3 regions of the Thalassotalea sp. SU-HH00458 genome follow, and region 2 is predicted to be linked to each of the others. Evidence: predicted binding sites of a transcription regulator. Region 2 holds the regulator's gene; each other region holds the start of a gene.
What was found. The regulator FliA, encoded in region 2, starts transcription of late flagellar genes. The targets are predictions, from matches to a motif close to CTAAAGNTNNNNNNNNNNNNGCCGATA.

Region 1 (6,810 bases), on a different contig from region 2:
ATAAATATTCAGCAATGAATGGTTATATATTAGCTACTTGTACCTATACTTTGTAGATATGATTAAAAGCCAAGTGATGCATAAAATAATATTTTCCAAAAATAAAACAAAATCAGACGTTTGTTAATAGAGAATTTAATTGAATGAAGAGAGTAATAATACTTTTTAAAAGTAGTAGGTTGATACTATTGAATAAAAATTACACTTATTCTTGCACATTATTCAAAGCTGGGTAACATGTAACGGCAATTTATATTTTAAAAATAATAATTAGGTAAACTTTTATGAACTCTCCGAAACTTTTAAACGTTATTATCGCGTTGATTTTTGCTATTGTTGCTTATTTTATCGCTGATAATTTATTAAACACTTCTCTATCCATCGCAATTTTCGTCTTTATAACAGCAATTATCACTTCTTTATTTGGCTCTCAAAGCAGTTTAGCTGAAGAAGATGATGGTGAAGTCAGTACACTTTATGTAGGTAATTTACCTTATCGAGCAAACGAAGGTGCAGTAAGAGCATTGTTTTCAGAATATGGTAATGTCCATTCGGTACGCTTAATGAAAGATAAACACACAGGTAAAAGACGTGGTTTTGGTTTTGTTGAGATGTCAGCCTGTGATGCAGATAATGCTGTGAGCCAATTAAACGACTCTGAATTTCAACAACGTACGTTAAAAGTGCGTGAAGCAAAAGAACGTCCAGAGAAATCAGATAACAATGAATAAGATGAAATATTAATTTTCAATTATAAAAGCCGCATAATTTGCGGCTTTTTGTTAGCTGACGGTCCAATACTTAAAGTTAATTCTTGCCGCTTATATTTATGAAGGCTCTTTTATAAAAGGAGTTGTTACTTTTTCTAACTGTTGTAGATTTTCTTTATAACTTTCTAAATGAGAAAACTCAGCTTCGAATACTTTTTCAAACAGTGTGAAAAATTGTCCATTTTGATTTTCTAGAAGCCTATCTGTTTGATCTTGTAATACTTGCAGTTGCTTCACGAAATCAATCAATGGTCTCAATGTTTTCTCCTGACTTGGCAGCACTTTTTGATCGGCATTTGCCACTTCGCTATAAGCTTGACTCACTTTTGTCGTTTTACTCTGATATAACTCCATGGAAAATTCAGCGATTTGACCAGTATCAAAGCCTAAATTCATAGCGTGATCGAACGCTTTTTCGATATCACCTTTAAAAAAGTCTTTCTGCAACATATTGACATCTTTAATTAATGAAGCAATTGCTTGTTGTTCATCGTCACTAATATCTCCTTCAATCGTGTAGCTAAAATGCGTAGTTCGATAGCTAGAACTTGAAGATTCAAATCTTTCCACTTGATCTTTGTCATTCGTATACCTGTCATTTTTTTCTGCATGTTGAATATCACTAAATGCAATGCTAACTTTGTCGCCATCTAGTGTGGTGATAACTAGATCACTTGTTCTTTTTGATGATGCGTAAAGCTCTGTATTCAAGGACGTTACTATATTTTCAGAGTCTAACTTTGAAACCTCAGAATCTTCAGATTTTTCAGCTTGGTTATTAGTTGGAAAATAGGATTGTTCTAACTCATCAATTCCCTGAAAAATTAATCCTCGGCTTTTTTCAATGCCATTTGTAAGCTCATCATCAAGCACACCTAATTCATCTAATTCGCCAAGCGCTTGTTCAAAACCTCTTGTCACCCCAGTTCGTGCTTGGTTAAACATAGCTTCTAACTCATCGTTTGAACTTCCTTCTTCTTTTGCTAAACGAATTCTTCCACCAATAAAGTTCAAAACGTTTTCCGCGACTTTTTCAAAATCAAACAAGGAAGTGTTATTTTCTTCTATTTCATCAATTTCTTCCGATGTGATTATCTCTCGGCTGCTAGATGAAAACTGCATAGATATCGAGTGTTGAACAACCTTCATCCCTAATGGACCATTACCTGTCAACGCCACATTATCTAATATCTCTTGTCGATACGATTCTAATGGATGAGCCCTATGATGTTCATGAGCTTTAGTTGTATGATTTCTTTGAGGTATTTGTGCATCAGCTATATTATCTACTTTATTCATCATCATAATCTCAAAAAATAGGTGTGTAACGTTATCGGCAAAATTGCAAAAAACTTAATGAAAGTTGCTCACTTGCTATATTTATACTAGACAAAATTTTGATGAACGCTAAACTCTGCGCTCTTTATTCAGTGCGCCATTAATAACAAACCTAAGGTAATTTCATGTTTAGTCATATAGATCCAATCAATTACGATAAGCAATTGCTTGAAAAGCAAGAAAATATGACAGCTTTATTTCGTGATTTTAACTTTTCTGGCTTTGATATATTTACTTCAGAGCCGATGAATTATCGCCAAAGAGCGGAATTTAGAGTATGGCATGATGGTGATGATTTGTATTACATCATGTTTGATCAAGCAACGAAGAAAAAATTTAAAGTAGAATATTTCCCTGTTGCTTGTACCTTAATTAATGAACTAATGTCAGCCTTATTAACGATGGTTCGCGATAAACCAATGTTAAGAGAACGCCTTTTTCAAGTAGACTTTCTTGCGACATTAAGCGGTGAAGCAGTTATTAGTTTACTTTATCATAAACAATTAAGTGATGAATGGCAGCAACAAGCACTCTGGCTGAAAGCACAATTAGCAAAAATTTGTCCGATAAATATTATCGGTAGAGCGAAAAAACAAAAAATCATTCTCGAGCAAGATTTTGTTACCGAAAAATTGACTGTTGCTGGTCAAGAATTGATCTACCAGCAAGTTGAAAATAGCTTTACCCAACCTAACGCTAAAGTAAATGAAAAGATGTTAACGTGGGCGCAAGATGCAACGAGAGATAAAGGTGGTGATTTAGTTGAGTTATATTGTGGTAACGGTAATTTTAGTATTGCCCTTGCAGCAAATTTTGATCGAGTCATTGGTACAGAAATCTCCAAAACGTCAGTCAAGTCAGCACAAATTAATATCGCTCAAAATAACATTTCAAATATTGATATTGTTAGAATGTCGAGTGAAGAGTTTAGCCAAGCGATGAATGGCGAAAGAAAGTTTCGTCGCCTAGAAGGCTTTGATTTAACGAGCTATAACTACGACAGTGTCTTGGTAGATCCGCCAAGGGCTGGCTTAGACCCTGATAGTATTGAGTTAGTCAGTCGATTCAAGCACGTGGTTTATATTTCATGTAATCCTGAAACTTTAAAGGATAATTTAACGGAATTAGTTAAAACCCATAAAATAGAAAAAATGGCCTTGTTTGATCAGTTTCCGTACACCCATCATATAGAAACAGGGGTGATTTTAACAAAACGCTAAACCAGCATAGTTAATAATGACTTGAGGACAACCACTGACTTAAGGTTTTGGAGTTTCTATGCGCTGCGCAAGCTCCATCGCACCTCGCGCAATAAAACGTAACTGTTGAATAGTGCGATAAGCGAGTTGTTCTCTGTCTTTTTTATCAGCATCTAACGCATCTGAGCCAGCACTAAAAACAATAGTAACAGCCGCATTTGCTTGTAATGCCGCAACTTCAGCATCTAATTTATTAGCCTGTTGTAAATAATCACAAAGCTCTAGCGTAAAATAGCTAATTTCTCTGTTTACCGCAGCACGAAAAGCCGGCGATGTCCCTGAGCGTTCGCGTAAAAGTAAACGAAAAATATTGCCGTTACTTTCAATAAACTCCATAAAAATTCGGACAGAAATTTGAATGACAGAACCACCTTTTTCAATGCGTTGGCGTGCTTGACGCATTAACTGACGAAGCGTTAACCCTGCTTCATCAACTAAAGTAAGACCTAACTCATCCATATCTGAAAAATGACGATAAAATGATGTTGGCGCTAACCCCGCTTCTTTCGCGACTTCTCGTAAACTCAAACTTGAAAAACTCCGATCAGCACTTAACTGGCCTAATGCAGCATCAATTAATTGTCGACGTGTTTTTTCTTTTTGTTGCGCTCGAATTCCGCTCATTTTTCTACCTTAGCTTATTACTACCTTTAATATGATACTGAAATTAAAGTGTATTACTAGCACTTAAAAGCAACTTCAAACTGATGAATTATTCAAACTTAGTTAAAGAGTCGAATTAATACTTGACTCATCTGGTATGACAACTAAAATAGCGTACACGTGTACACTGAAAGTTTTATTTAGAGATTACCCGGAAGATTCATGAAAAAACCTAAACTTATTTGGTTGAATGTCGCTGTTTTCGTCATCACCTTTTTATTTGCAGCAATAGCTGTGCCTTATAGAGCAATTACCCACGGTTTTGATAGTGCAGAAATCATCATGGCATTGTTGTGTTTTATTTATTGTGGCATGTCAATTACTGCCGGGTATCATCGCTTATGGTCTCATAAAACTTATCAAGCACATTGGTCATTACGCATCATCTACGCTTTAGGTGGAGCTTTTGCATTACAAAACAGTATATTACATTGGTCATCTGATCATCGAGTACACCACAAACATGTCGATAATAATGATGTCGATCCTTATTCCGCTAAGAGAGGATTTTGGTACTCTCACATTGGTTGGATGCTAAGAGAATACCAAGCACATCGATATACCAATTATGAGAATGTGCGGGATTTACAAAAAGATCCCATTGTTATGTGGCAACATAAACATTATTTGTTATTAACGATTTCCCTTAACTTTGGTATTCCACTGTTGTTTGGCTTATGGCATGGCGATGTGATCAGCAGTCTACTATTGGTTGGATTTTTACGATTGGTATTAAGCCATCACACGACTTTTTTCATCAATTCCCTTGCTCATATTTGGGGTAAGCAAACCTACACAGAAAAAAACACCGCGCGTGATAACGGGTTTTTAGCATTTCTTACTTTTGGCGAGGGGTATCATAATTTTCATCATATCTTTGAAAATGATTATCGTAACGGCATTCGCTGGTGGCAATTTGACCCGACAAAATGGCTGATTAAAAGCTGTGAATATCTTGGTTTAACCTATAAATTACGGAAAAGTCCTGAAGATAAAATAGAGAAAGCACGATTATCTATGATACTTAAACGTAGCCAACAAAAGCTGAGTGAGCACCCTGACGCGGAACAACTACTTGAACGTTTACAGCATGAGTACGATGCCTTAATTAATAAACTAAATGCTTACTACGATATCAAAAAAACCTTAATTGCAAACAAGCGAGATAAACTCATCGCAGACGTAGAACGCTCAGAACTTGTTGCGCAATATAAAGAATTAAAACAGCGATTAATTGATCAGCAACAAAGTTGGCAATTTTTTATCGAAAAACTCGCTTAAAAAACAATTTATTAGTTACCTAATCCCCATTTCCTGCTAAAATTTTTATATCCGTAGGAACTGGGGTTACAGTCTTGACTAAGCAAACATCTTCAACAAGCAAAAAAAGTAAAAAACAATCATTCGATTTTGATGCAATCATCATAGGTACCGGCCCTGGTGGCGAAGGTACTTCAATGGAACTTTCAAAAAGAAATAAGAAAGTCGCTATTATTGAACGATATAAAGATGTTGGCGGGGGTTGTACACATTGGGGCACCATCCCTTCAAAGGCATTACGTCAAAGTGTAAGACGATTAATAGAATACAACTCAAATCCATTATTTCGCCAACATGAAAAAGCCAAACACTTAACTTTTCCTGATATTTTGCAACATGCTGCAGCAGTGATCAGAAAACAAGTGCAATTGCGCAGTGGTTTCTATGATAGAAATAGAGTGGAACACATTGTCGGTGAAGCGTCATTTGTAGATAAAAACACCTTACAAATTTTAAAAAGTGATGGTTCTGTTGAACAAATAACAGCGGCACAAATTGTTATCGCCACTGGTTCTCGTCCTTATCGACCTGATGACATTAACTTTAAGCATTCCCGCGTATATGACTCAGATACAATTTTATCATTAACCCATGACCCACGTTCTATCATCATTTATGGTGCAGGTGTTATAGGTAGTGAATATGCATCAATATTTAGAGGCTTAGGCGTTAAAGTAGATTTAATTAATACGCGTGATCGTCTACTTTCCTTCCTTGATGATGAAATGTCTGACTCATTAAGTTATCACTTATGGAACAATGGTGTGGTAATTCGCCACGGTGAACAAATTAAGCGTGTTGAAGAAACAGAAGAAGCTGTTGTTGTTCATTTAGAGTCAGGTAAAAAAATGCGGGCAGATTGTATGTTATTTGCCAATGGTCGCACAGGTAATACTGCTGACTTAAAAGTCGAAAATGCGGGATTAAAAGCTGATGGTAGAGGTCAGCTTAGAGTGAACGACCACTACCAAACAGACGTTGAAAATATTTATGCTGTGGGCGATGTTATTGGTTACCCAAGCTTAGCAAGTGCGGCCTACGATCAAGGTCGTTTAGCGGCTGATGCAATGATAGATCAACAAAGTACAGCTAAATTAATTGCTGATATTCCAACGGGTATTTACACCATTCCAGAAATTAGTTCTGTCGGTAAAACAGAACAAGAATTAACAGAAGCCAAAATACCTTATGAAGTTGGTCGTGCTCAGTTTAAACACCTTGCACGAGCGCAAATTGCCAATAGTTTAGTTGGTTCATTAAAAATTCTATTTCATCGTGAAACAAAAGAAATTTTAGGGATTCATTGTTTTGGTGAAAATGCAGCAGAAATTATTCACATTGGCCAAGCAATCATGCAACAAAAAGGTGGCGGTAATACTATTGAATACTTTGTGAATACCACCTTCAATTATCCAACCATGGCTGAAGCCTTTAGGGTAGCCGCATTAAATGGACTTAAT
Region 2 (6,810 bases):
CAAGTACTTGCTTTTATTTTTCAATTAAATGCGCATAAAAGAGGCAAAGCGAATAGACCCATTCCGCTTGCTAAAAACCTACCGATCCCAGACGATTTCAAATATTAATTTCTTACTACGATAAGCTTTTAACTCTTCCCGTTACTTTTGGTATAACTATTGCTCTGCCAAGGTATGTGTCAAAAATTTATCATGTAATTAAATGCAACTAGTCGCTCATTTAAATCAAATAAAACAAAAAAAGTTTAGCTTTCTGTCAGGGCTGGGAACACCGTTATTAGTCATGGCGACCTTAGGTATGGTGATTTTACCTATGCCGGCTTTTTTACTCGATATTCTTTTTTCTTTTAATATCGCGTTATCTTTAGTGGTGTTATTAATTACAGTTTACACCCTTAAACCTTTAGAGTTTGGCTCATTTCCAGCGGTATTATTGATCGCGACTATCTTACGACTGGCTTTAAATGTTGCTAGTACCCGTGTTGTTTTATTAGAAGGGCATGAAGGTCCCGATGCCGCAGGTAAAGTTATCGAGGCGTTTGGCTCAGTGGTTATCGGTGGTAACTACGCGGTTGGTTTAGTGGTGTTTATTATCCTGATCATTATCAACTTTGTTGTTGTGACAAAAGGGGCTGGCAGAATTGCAGAAGTAACAGCCCGTTTTACCTTAGATGCAATGCCTGGCAAACAAATGGCGATTGATGCTGACTTAAACGCAGGATTTATTAATGCGGATCAAGCGCGAGAGCGTCGTATTGAAATCACCAATGAAGCGGACTTTTATGGCTCGATGGATGGTGCAAGTAAATTTGTTAAAGGGGATGCAATAGCTGGCATTTTAATTCTTTTTATCAATATTGTTGGTGGGTTAGTCATTGGCATGATCCAACATGATTTGAATTTTGATAGTGCGGTGGAAATTTATACGTTACTGACCATAGGTGATGGCTTAGTCGCCCAAATTCCGGGATTATTGTTGTCTGTTGGTACTGCGATTGTTGTGACTCGACAAAATACGAGTGAAGACATGGGCTCGCAAGTGAGTGGACAACTAGGTCAAGAAAAGTCTTTATATATAGCTGCTAGTGTGATGTTTATCATGGGAATAGTGCCTGGTATGCCACATGTTGCCTTTTTGTTGTTTGCAGTTCTGATTGCCGGCGGTGCTTTTTTCAGTAGTAAATTTAAAGCGGCAAAAGCTATAGATCTGGAAAAACAAAAAGAAGCGGCTCAAATAGAAACGAAGCAACAAGAAGCGGAAGTAAAAGACTTAGGTTGGGATGATGTTAACCATGTTGATATAGTTGGCTTGGAAATCGGATATCGCTTGATCCCATTAGTAGATAAATCACAAGGTGGTGAGTTGCTTAATCGCATCAAAGGGGTGAGGAAAAAACTGTCTCAAGAATTTGGTTTCCTCGTTCCCGCGGTGCATATTCGTGATAATTTAGATTTAGATCCTAACACCTATCAAATCTCCTTAATGGGCGTCACTGTTGGGGAAGCGGAAATAAGACATGATCATGATTTAGCGATTAATCCTGGTCAGGTTTATGGAAAATTAGAGGGGATTGCGACGAAAGATCCCGCCTTTGGTTTAGACGCCGTGTGGATCACGCAATCACAACGTGAACAAGCACAAGCGCTTGGTTATACCGTGGTTGATTCTGCAACTGTCTTAGCGACACATTTAAGTCAAATCCTCACTAATAATGCTTCACAATTATTAGGGCATGAAGAAGTACAAAATATTTTAGATATTTTAGGGAAAAATTACCCTAAATTAGTCGAAGGATTAATTCCGGATATCTTAAGTTTAGGCACTATAGTTAAAGTGTTACAAAACTTAATGAATGAAGGTGTTGCAATTCGTGATATGAGAAGCATTATTCAAACCCTTGTTGAATACGGAGGTAAGAGTCAAGATCCAGAAGTATTAACCGCTGCCGTGCGAATTACTTTACGTAAATTTATCGTTCAAGAGTTAGTGGGTCCTGATGTTGAAGTGCCTGTCATAACTTTGTCACCAGAGTTGGAACAAATGTTGCACCAGTCAATGCAAATGGCAGGTGATGATGGCGCCGGTATTGAACCAGGCTTAGCTGAACGACTACAAACCTCTTTAACTGACGGAGCACAACAACAAGAATTGGCAGGAAATACCCCAATATTGTTGACCTCAGGAATTTTAAGAACGGTCTTAGCTAAGTTTGTTAAATATACTATTCCTAGTTTAAGAGTTATCTCTTATCAGGAAATACCAGATGACAAGCAAATCAAGATTGTTAGTTCGATTGGCCAGTAATCACCTGTAAAGCAAAAGTATTGGTAAATGACTATAGCCGTTAAGTATTCGGTAAGGGGTTTTTCGTGAAAATTAGACGTTTTGTAGCAAAAGATATGAGAACGGCATTAGAACAAATCAAACACGAATTAGGTGTTGATGCCGTCATTATGTCAAATAAAAAAATTCCTGAAGGTGTCGAATTAATGGCGGCAGTTGATTACAGTCAGCAAACCCCAGCACCTGCAAGCGAAAAGGCTAACAATCAAGAAAGTACTTCTACTCAGGCATCCATGGAATCAAGAGATGTTGAAAATGACGTGGTGTCACTGTCGTCTAGTAAAAATTTAAAACAGCCTATACCTAACGAACAAAACTCTGCAGGGGGTGTTGATAGTTTATCGGCATTGCTTCAACGTAAAGTACAACGTGAACAAGCTAGTCAACAAGCAAAGCCTCAATCTAACCTCGCGCAACAAGACATAGAACAACAGCTAAAAAGTTTCACTGATAGATTGGAACAAGGTTCGCTTTATACATCCAATAATTCAGAAAAACAGATCACTAGCGAACCTGTAAACAATCAACATAATTTTACCCAAAATGAACAACAGGCTAATGAACCCTTAGAAAATCATCAAGCGTCAGGGATCAGTCCATCAAGTAAAAATAATCGTGTAGATATTGGCGCGTCGGAAGAAGTTGAAAAGATGCGTAAAGAAATGGCGTCTATCAGAGAATTACTTGAGCACCAAGTATCAGGGTTAATGTGGCAAGATATGGCGAAAAAAGATCCTTGCAAAGCCTTGATGGTCAACCGTTTATTAAATATTGGCATTAATGATCAAGTTGCGGATCAAATCTCAAGCGCAATTCCTGTTCACAATAATGAAGAACAAGCGTGGGAGACGGCGAAAGAATTATTAGCTCAACAATTAAACACCACTAACAATGATATTATTCATCGTGGTGGCGTGGTTTCATTAGTGGGACCTACGGGGGTGGGTAAAACCACCACTATCGCTAAATTAGCGGCAAGATTTGCTCAAATTCATGGCGCGGACAAAGTGGCTATGATCTCAACAGACAGTTACCGAATTGCCGGTTTTGAACAACTTTCTACTTACGGACGTATTATTGGTTGCCAAGTAAAGCTAGCTAAAGATGCAAAAGCGTTAGATACTCTATTAGAGCAATATGCTGATAAAAAACTAGTTTTAATTGATACTGCAGGAATGGGGCAACGAGATATGCGTCTTTCTGAACATTTAACCGCATTAATGGCAAATTCTCGTGTTAGAATTCGTAATTATTTAGTGCTGGCTGCGAATACGCAACAGCGTGTGATGCAAGAAAATGTGGAACGATTTAAAAAAGTACCATTAGCGGGTGCTATTTATACTAAACTTGATGAAAGTCTAAGTATTGGCGAAATCATTGCAACTTCTATTCAAAATGGATTAGCAATAGGTTATCTTACTGATGGACAAAGAGTTCCTGAAGATATTAAAGTTGCAAATGCTGAAAAGTTAGTTACGCTTGCAGATAGATTAGCAACAAAAGTAAATTGCCAAAATTCATGGCGGCCAATGCCAACAAGTCATGCAGTGAGTATGTAAACAATATCGACGCAGATATTGAGCAAAATAGAGAAAAAAATTAATGATAGATCAGGCGAGTGGCTTACGAAAAATGCAAGAAAATCATCAAATAAAAGTCATAGCAGTTTCTGGTGGTAAAGGTGGGGTAGGCAAAACCAATGTTTCATTAAATACGTCAATTGCCATGGCGCAATTGGGGAAAAGGGTTTTAGTCTTAGATGCTGATTTAGGCCTCGCCAATGTCGATGTAATGCTAGGTTTAAGAGTTCAACGTAATCTCTCACATGTATTATCAGGTGAATGTGAGCTTGATGATATTATTTTAAAAGGCCCTGCTGGAATCAATATTATTCCTGCTACCTCGGGCACTCAATCTATGGTGGATTTAACCCCGTCAGAACACGCTGGTTTAATTCGTGCTTTTAGTGATATGCGAACGCAATTTGACGTGTTAGTTGTTGATACCGCAGCAGGTATATCAGATATGGTGCTAAGTTTTACTCGTGCCGCACAAGATGTATTATTGGTGGTGTGTGATGAACCAACGTCAATCACTGACTGTTACGCATTAATGAAACTACTTAGTCGTGATCACGATGTCTTTAAATTTAAAGTTGTGGCAAATATGGTGAGAAGTCCAAAAGAAGGCCAACAACTTTTTGCTAAACTTTCCAAGGTATCTGACCGATTTTTAGATGTCGCTTTGGATTTAGTTGGCGTAATCCCTTTCGATGAAAATATCAGAAAATCAGTAAGAAAGCAGCAAGCAATTGTTGAGGCGTTTCCAGACTCACCTGCCGCTAAAGCCTTTAAAGCATTAGCGAGTAAAATTACTAAATGGCCAATTCCCCATCACCCATCTGGCCATCTTGAATTTTTCATTGAGCAGTTATTAGAAAACTAGTCAAAAGAGTAGACTACTTTGGTAAAAGCTAATACTTATAATGTTCACATTGATAAAAGCGCATTGCTTGAACAGCATACCGTTTTAGTCAAACGTATTGCCTATCACTTATTGGCAAGACTCCCCTCTAGTGTCATCGTTGATGACCTTATTCAGTCAGGCATGATTGGCTTACTTGAAGCGGCAAATAATTTCGATTCTAGCAAAGGCGCAAGCTTTGAAACTTTCGCTGGTATACGGATCCGCGGTGCCATGTTAGATGAAATACGCCGCGGTGACTGGACTCCTCGTTCGGTTCATAAAAATAGCCGAATGGTGAGTGAAGCGATAAAAGCCTTAGAAGCACAACTTGGTCGTGATGTAACAGATATTGAAGTTGCTGAAAAACTTGATATTTCGCTCAATGAGTACCATCATATTCTTAGTGAGGTAAGTTCGGGTAAAATAATAGGAATTGATGACCTCGGCGTGAGTGAAGATGTCATTCAATCATTTGAAGATAAAAACAATCATGACCCCTATGAGGACATAGAACAAATTATCTTTAAAAAAGCGCTTTCTGAATGCATTACTACTTTACCCGAGAGAGAAGCTTTAGTACTGTCACTATACTATGATGAAGAATTGAATTTACGCGAAATTGGCCAAGTTCTCGATGTGAGTGAATCAAGAGTTAGTCAAATTCATAGTCAAGCATTACATAGATTAAAAGCTCGTATGCAATCTTGGCAAAGTTAAGTACAATATATACCAGTAGTTTTTTAGATTTAAAAATTTTGAATGATCTCCCTGGAGGGTGCCTTGGATAAAAATATGAAAGTGCTTGTTGTTGATGATTTTTCAACAATGAGACGTATAGTTAAAAATTTATTGCGTGATTTAGGGTTCACTAACATTCAAGAAGCTGATGATGGTAGTACTGCATTACCTATGCTTAAAGAAGGTGAATTTGATTTTGTAGTAACTGATTGGAACATGCCTGGAATGCAAGGTATAGACCTTCTCAAAGCGATTCGCGCTGATGAAAAGTTACTTCATATACCTGTATTGATGGTAACCGCTGAAGCGAAAAAAGAGCAGATTGTTATGGCAGCCCAAGCGGGTGTTAATGGCTATATTGTTAAACCATTTACCGCAGCAACGTTAAAAACTAAGCTTGATAAAATTTTTGAACGCTTAGGATAATTGGCACTCTCTGTCAGGTAAGGATGTTGCATGAGTAAAGATAATGGTGTGCATGTTTCTTTGGAACAAGCGAAAATGCTTGTTGAATACATAGAAACAGGGCAGCAAGATAAAGCGGACGACTTAATCGCTGAAATTCAGAATCCTATCAACACTGAATTATTTGCTGAAATAGGCAAGTTAACGCGACAACTTCATGATTCTCTTATGAATTTTCAAGTTGATTCTCGCTTGAACGATCTTGCTAATGCTGATATTCCAGATGCTAAAGAGCGACTAAATTACGTTATTACTCGCACAGAAGAGGCGGCTAATAAAACGATGGATGCCGTAGAATCAATCTTTCCGGTCGTTGATAATATTCAAGCGCAAGTTAAAGCAGTGAACCCGCTCTGGGATAAATTAATGAACAATGATTTATCGGTGACCGAGTTTAAAGTGCTATGTAAAGACATAGATGCGTTATTAAAAACGACAGACCGCGATACTGCACATATGCATGCATTGATGACCGATGTATTAATGGCGCAAGATTTCCAAGATCTTACCGGACAAGTGATTCGTAAGGTTATCGACTTAGTAAGAGAAGTTGAAGATAGTTTAATTAATATGTTAACAGCCTTTGGTATTTCTTCTGGTGAGGCTGATGAATCAGCTAAACCTAAAGTAGGTGAGAACCTAGTTGAAGGTCCAATTGTTAATGCAAAAGAAAGAGATGACGTGGTCGCTGACCAAGATGACGTTGATGATCTTTTATCTAGTTTAGGTTTTTAATAGGAGTTGCTGGATGTCTTATGAAGCGGATGAAGAAATTCTTCAGGATTTTTTAATCGAAG
Region 3 (6,810 bases), on a different contig from region 2:
CTTATATGGGTCAACCAACATTACATGAAAACCTTGGCTCCAGAATATGTGGCTAAACATCTCGCTTGGCATATGGCTGAGCAGGGGATCAACACGGATAATGGTCCAGCCTTAGAAGAAATCGTAAAAGTCCAAGCTGATCGAGTCAAAACCTTAAAAGAAATGGCTGAAATTTCTCGTTATTTTTATGAAGATTTTACGGAATTAGATGCTACTGCCGTTAAAAAGCACTTACGTCCAGTAGTCAAAGAGCCATTAATTTTAGTGAAACAGAAATTAGCCGAGTTAACTACGTGGTCGCCAGAGCTTATTCATGCTGCGATTAATGATACCGCTGCTGAATTAGAAGTTGGTATGGGTAAAGTAGGTATGCCATTGCGTGTTGCGGCAACAGGTGGCGGAAATTCACCATCCTTAGATATAACGTTAGCTTTGCTTGATCAACACAAAGTCGTTGCCAGAATCGACCAAGCGTTAGCAGTAGTTGAAGCACGAATTGCTAATAGTTAACCAATGAAGCTATGAGCCAAAGCCAATGATCTTTTTGAGACATTGGCTTTTGTTTTTTTTATCTAGCTAAATGACTAATAATGAATGCACCTAAGAGTTAAAAAATGGATACAACTGAAATAGTCTCGTTATTAAATTCAGCGCAACCTGAAGCTTATTTAGGTCCACAAGGTATTAAACTTATCACTGAAGAGCGTGCGATTAAAAAGGCACAAATTGGTTACTCTATTGATAAAAACGGAGCAAATATCGCCAGTAATCAACCGGGCAGTTGGCAACGACATTGGTTGGTGATCGCGAAAGATACTGAGTTAGGCGATCCTTATTATGTGGAGATAAATAATACTCAACTCCCCGTATATACGGCAATTTTTAACGAAACAACACACCAATGGCAGACAACTCTTGTTGCTACATCATTAACTGGGTTTGTTGAATGTATTGATTTACTTTTTCATTTTACTGAACAAGATGAGCCTAAATTTGTTCCAGATAGTACGGCGATTTTTGATTTGGAAAAATTGGAAATTTTCGGAAAGCAATTGGCACATATCAGTGAAAATACGGACTTTTGGCAAGGTTTTTTTATTAGTTACGTGGAATGGCTACAAGATGAAAATGTCTAAAAAAGTTGCTTGTAACGGAAAGCAGAATAATAGATATCATTAGCGATTCTGGTATTTAACGCTACACTAATAATATATTACAAGGAGAGAAATATCATGGTGTTACCAAAATTAGTCTATGAAAATTTACCTTACCTGTACTTTTTAGCCAGTGGTGGTTTGCTGGTGCTTGGTGACGAATGGGCCTTGATTTTTTCGGCGGGAATTTTTTATGCTGTTGCCTGTATAGTGTTAGTTTCTCGCTCGGCACACCGACGGTTAGATAAGCACAAGGCTAACTCAATTCAATATCTTTTTCCTGAACTAATTTATGAATATTTGCCATACACTTATGCAGCAATAGGTATTTTTGTGTTAATGAGTACAGTAAATCCATTTTATCAATTTGCTGCGTTCACTTTATTGATTTTAGCGTTAAGAAACTTACTTTGCCGAAAAAACAACCGTACTAAATCACCTTCTTTATTTTGAATTAATGTTGGAAATTAACATAGTAAAAGCTGATTTTAATCGTGAGTTTATAAGCTTCGCTATCCTTCAGAATTTTCTACTTCTGCATGATCACTATTAAGTGGCCAGCCGCCCAATGCTTGCCATTTGTTGACGATATAACAAAATAATTCTGCGGTTTTTTCTGTGTCATATAATGCTGAATGCGCTTCTTTATTATCAAAATCAATTTTTGCTGTTTTACAGGCTTTTGCTAGTACAGTTTGCCCCAATGCAAGTCCAGAAAGGGTTGTTGTATCAAAACTCACAAAAGGATGGAAAGGTGATCGTTTTATGCTACATCGCTCAGTTGCAGCATTAACAAAACCAAGGTCAAAGGCAGCATTATGGGCTACCATTATTGCACGTTGACAACCGGCTGCTTTCATTTTTTTACGTATAAGCTTAAAAATTGCTTTCAAGGCTACTTCTTCACTGATGGCGCCACGAAGCGGATTCGTAGGATCAATACCGGTAAATTCTAGCGCTGCAGGCTCTAAATTTGCCCCTTCAAATGGCTCTATATTAAAGTGAATAGTTTCATCTAAACTAAACAAACCTGATTCTTCATCAAGCTGTAAGGTACTTGCAGCAATTTCTAATAATGCGTCGGTGTTAGCATTAAACCCTGCTGTTTCAACATCTACTACGACAGGATAATAACCTCTAAAACGCATGGCATAGGCTGTTTTTTCTTTCTCGTTAGCATTCTGTGATTGTTTTACTTCTTCAGTCATATATTATTAGTTTATTTCTTTAATTCGATGGTTATTATCGCAGATAATGCTTAGTTAACTAAAGTCTTTCTAGAATTTTTTACCAAGTTAAGCCAGAATGAATAAATATTTGTTAAAGTTATTTGATAATGAGTCGATAAAATTTATGAAGCTCAGTAAACAGATAAAATAGTTATGAAAAAAACGTTAATAGCCATAAGTTTGAGCATACTTGTTAGCCAGGCCAATGCCGGGATCAGGCAGTATCATGCTGATTTAGGTAGTTCACAGTGGCAGTTAAAAAAAGATTCTCGACTAAAATGTACATTATCGCACCAAATTCCTAATTATGGTGAAGCCAAGTTTTACAGTACCGCCAATCGTAAAACTAATATGGAATTTGAACTAGATATGTTGCGTCTGCCTGATAACTATTCATTAGCACAAGTAAGAGCGGTAGCTCCAAATTGGCGACCCGGTATTGCAAGTCGAACGTTAGCCGATATGAAACTGCATAAGCAATTTGCTCCTGATTTACCAAAAAAAGTTGCCTGGACTATGTTATCTGAGCTTGAACAAGGGATGAGTCCGACGTTTTATTATAATGATTGGTATAACGATAACGATAAAATAGCGGTTGGATTATCCACGTCTCGTTTTCATAAAGCGTATCAAGAGTTTATTGGCTGTGTCGGCAATTTATTAAATTACAGTTTTGATGATATCGCTTATACGGTTTTAAATTTTGAATTTGGTAGTGATAAGTTCACGAAATCATCTCAAAAAAGAATTGCCATGATCAAAGAATATTTAAGCTTAGATACTGACTTAGAGTTAGTGTTAATAGATGGTTTTTCTGATAGCTATGGGGCTCGTAATATTAACCAGAAAACATCAGAAAAGCGGGCGAATAAAATTAGAGAGTACTTTGTTCAAAACGGCATTGATGCGAGTCGTATTGAAGCAAAAGGTTATGGTGAAAAACGACATATTGCGGCTAACGACACGGTATTAGGTCGTGCTAAAAACAGGCGCGTTGTGATCAGAATGGACAAACCATAACGCATATAATGACAATCTAACTTCATTTTTGATAAGCCCAACTTAGTGATAAGTTGGGCTTTTGCTATCTAACTGAAAAATTTACCGTTAATAATAATGAGATACCAATCAGATCAAGCCGGTTTTTTGTCAACTTTCTTTGAAAAATACGACAGTAAATAATAGCTAAGGCCTGAAATAGCTCCCCATAGGTGTGCATCTATGGCCACATTGGCGTGAATAAGTTGCGCGATTTCTTCGCTTGCGCCAAACCATTGCTCATGAATGATTTTAATGATTGCCCCTAAAATTAATAGGTAACCAGTTTTTTCATTATGCTCAATATCTTTTAATGCGCCCCATACAAACAAAGCATGTAGTACTCCAGATAAACCAACATACTCGCTCATTTCTGGGGTAAAAAAATATATTCCAATACTAATAGCAATACTGCTGAAGAAAACAAGCTTGAAATATTGTTTTGTAGAATAATATTGACCGTGTAAAGCCCAAAGTAAAATTATTGCGAGCGTATTTAATAATAAATGGGCATAATTAGTGTGAAAAACGTGTCCAGAAAACAAACGCCAATATTGATGGTCAGCAATAAGCGAACGTTTATAGATAAAAGCTTCACTTATTTGACTATTAAAAACAAAACAACATAAAGCGACAATGAGCAAAAGTAATGGTGCAAGTAAATGAGTGGTTTGAATTGGAAATTTTTTTAACTGGAACATAGTCTTATATTTTTAAGTGAATGTTATTATTTTATGTCACGACCTTATTGTAACGTATGTCAGCGCCCACAAGTTAGTTGTATTTGTCATTTAATTCATCCGACGAAAAACGATATTCATGTGGTAATACTTCAGCACCCCAGTGAAGTAAAACAAAGCAAGGGAACGGTAACATTGTTATCGCAATCTTTATCTTCATGTCAGGTGATCATTGCTGAAGACATTTCACAACATCAAGAGTTTTTAGCGGTATTAGCACAATATCAAGGTCATATCGCATTATTATACCCGTCAGAAAAAGCAGAAAAGATAGTAAAAAATAGTGAAGTTAAAGCTGATGAAATTATAAAGTGTATTATTTTACTTGATGGCACATGGAAAAAAGCGTTTCGGATCTATATGATAAATGAGGTATTACACCATTTACCTCATCGGATATTACCTGAAAATATTCAAGGTCAATATCAGATCAGAAAGACAAAAAAGCAAGGAGCATTATCAAGTCTAGAAGCTTGTTGTTATGGCTTAGCGCTTATGGAAAATAATACTGAAAAATATGTGGGGTTACTGGAAAAATTTAAACAATTTAATCAAATGCAATTATCATTCGTCCCAAAAAATTAATATAAAAACAAAGGAATAATATGTTAGTAAAGTTTTATCAAGTTGCCTGTATTAGTGCATTATTGGTTTTTAACCCTAATTCAGTTAATGCTCAGCCTTTTGACACTAAAGCTTTTGTACAAGAAGACAGGGAGCCAGAGGCTGCCACTGGCCTTACTGAAAAGAAAGCAGTTAAAACCAAAAAGTTTATGGTTGCTGCCGCAAATCCATATGCGAGTAAAATTGGTTATAACATTTTAGCGAAAGGCGGCAGTGCTATTGATGCTGCTATTGCCGTGCAATTAGCGCTCACGATAGTTGAACCACAATCATCTGGTATCGGTGGCGGCACGTTTATTCTTCACTGGGAAAATAGCGAAAAAAAACTAACGACATTTGATGGAAGAGAAACAGCACCTGCGTTAGCGACATCTGACTTATTTTTAGATGAACAAGGAAAAGCTATTCCATGGATAAAAGCTGTGGTTGGTGGACGCTCAGTTGGAGTCCCTGGGGTATTGGCAGCACTGAAAAAGGCCCATCAACAGTACGGTAAATTACCTTGGGAAACTTTATTTAAAGATGCTATTAATTTAGCTGAAAGAGGTTTTCGGGTTTCTCCTCGATTAGAAAAATTGGTTCAAATGCAGTTCAATCCGGGGATCAGTGAGCTACCTGAAATACGTCGTTATTTTTTCCCAAATGGACGAGCGATTAAAGCCGGTGATAAATTAAGAAATCCGAAACTTGCTAAGGTTTTCCGTAGTCTGGCAAAAGAGGGGACTACACCTTTCTATCAAGGCTGGATAGCTGAAAAAATTGTTTCAGCAGTACAACATTCTTCGATTGCGCCAGGTCGCTTATCTTTGACGGATATGAAAAACTACCAAGCCATAGAAAGAGAACCTGTTTGTGGTCCTTATCGTAATTATAAAGTATGCGGTATGGCGCCACCAAGCTCCGGCGGAATTGCTGTCATTCAAATTATGTCGCAATTAGAGCCATTTCAATTACATAAACGAGAACTTGAAGATGTACAAACTTCTCATTTATATACTCAAAGTTCACGCTTAGCTTTTGCCGATAGAAATCGTTATATCGCAGATAACGATTTTGTTGATGTGCCCGTTTCCGGTTTATTGTCAAAAGATTATTTAGCCGAGCGCTCAAAGCTAATTAATATCCACCAAGATATGGGAGAGGCTTTACCTGGTAGTCCAGAAGCAAGTATAGCTTTAGCTGATGACTCTGCTATGGAATTACCGTCAACGAGTCATATTTCTATTGTTGATGATCAAGGAAATGCAGTGTCTATGACTACTAGTATTGAAATGGCGTTTGGTTCAGCGGTGATGGTTGAAGGTTTTATTTTAAATAATCAACTCACGGATTTTTCATTGTCACCGAAAGTAAATGGTAAGCTTGTTGCAAACCGTTTAGAACCATTAAAAAGACCACGCAGTTCAATGGCGCCTATGATGGTTTTTGAAGGGGAAAAACTTAAGTTAGTGGTGGGTTCTCCTGGTGGAAGTCGTATTATCAATTATGTAACCCAAACGATTTTAGCAATGTTGGATTGGAAACTCGATCCGCAACAAGCAATAAATCTTCCTAAAATTACCAATAGAAATAAAGTGACAACGTTGGAGAAAGGCACTTCAATTGTTAAGTTGAAATCAGGATTAGAAGCGAAAGGGCATAATATTGCTGTGCGAGATTTAAACAGTGGTTTACATGTGATAGAAGTGAAAAACAATGGCTTAGTTGGTGGTGCAGATCCGCGTCGTGAAGGCAAGGTGATGGGGCAATAAATAAATCATTTGAAAAAATAAGTAAAAAAAATGGCCAATTAAGGCCATTTTTTTTAGAAAGGATCTTTCATTATTTTATCAATAACCCATCTATCATCAATTTGAACCAATGACACTCGTTTAACATCTTTAAGTTTATCGTCGTTATAATACCCATCAAAATACACAGTGATAATCGCTTTATTTTTAAATTGTTCTCTCACTTTTACACCACTATCATCGGGAGCAATTTCAACATTATCATATGACATGTTGAATAAGTGTCTGCCAACGG

Region 1: ABXH06_RS07015 (DUF5610 domain-containing protein) is a predicted target of FliA. The motif match lies at 2,102-2,128, and genes of this name have one in related genera.
Region 3: ABXH06_RS06630 (flagellar protein MotY) is a predicted target of FliA. The motif match lies at 2,475-2,501, and genes of this name have one in related genera.

What each region holds. Positions count from the first base shown of each region.
Region 1 is NZ_BAABWW010000004.1:78-6,887, forward strand. Features, by position in the region: gene ABXH06_RS07010 (RNA recognition motif domain-containing protein) at 285-731, shown strand; gene ABXH06_RS07015 (DUF5610 domain-containing protein) at 828-2,075, opposite strand; gene trmA (tRNA (uridine(54)-C5)-methyltransferase TrmA) at 2,234-3,328, shown strand; gene fabR (HTH-type transcriptional repressor FabR) at 3,368-3,991, opposite strand; gene ABXH06_RS07030 (fatty acid desaturase) at 4,193-5,311, shown strand; gene sthA (Si-specific NAD(P)(+) transhydrogenase) at 5,386-6,810, shown strand, end outside.
Region 2 is NZ_BAABWW010000001.1:202,388-209,197, reverse strand. Features, by position in the region: gene flhB (flagellar biosynthesis protein FlhB) at 1-108, shown strand, start outside; gene flhA (flagellar biosynthesis protein FlhA) at 203-2,305, shown strand; gene flhF (flagellar biosynthesis GTPase FlhF) at 2,371-3,903, shown strand; gene ABXH06_RS00905 (MinD/ParA family protein) at 3,947-4,789, shown strand; gene ABXH06_RS00900 (RNA polymerase sigma factor FliA) at 4,808-5,527, shown strand; gene cheY (chemotaxis response regulator CheY) at 5,591-5,974, shown strand; gene ABXH06_RS00890 (protein phosphatase CheZ) at 6,005-6,748, shown strand; gene ABXH06_RS00885 (chemotaxis protein CheA) at 6,762-6,810, shown strand, end outside.
Region 3 is NZ_BAABWW010000003.1:302,476-309,285, reverse strand. Features, by position in the region: gene gltX (glutamate--tRNA ligase) at 1-510, shown strand, start outside; gene ABXH06_RS06645 (hypothetical protein) at 615-1,136, shown strand; gene ABXH06_RS06640 (hypothetical protein) at 1,233-1,607, shown strand; gene rnt (ribonuclease T) at 1,667-2,362, opposite strand; gene ABXH06_RS06630 (flagellar protein MotY) at 2,537-3,403, shown strand; gene rrtA (rhombosortase) at 3,517-4,122, opposite strand; gene ABXH06_RS06620 (tRNA-uridine aminocarboxypropyltransferase) at 4,156-4,746, shown strand; gene ggt (gamma-glutamyltransferase) at 4,767-6,536, shown strand; gene ABXH06_RS06610 (hypothetical protein) at 6,590-6,810, opposite strand, start outside.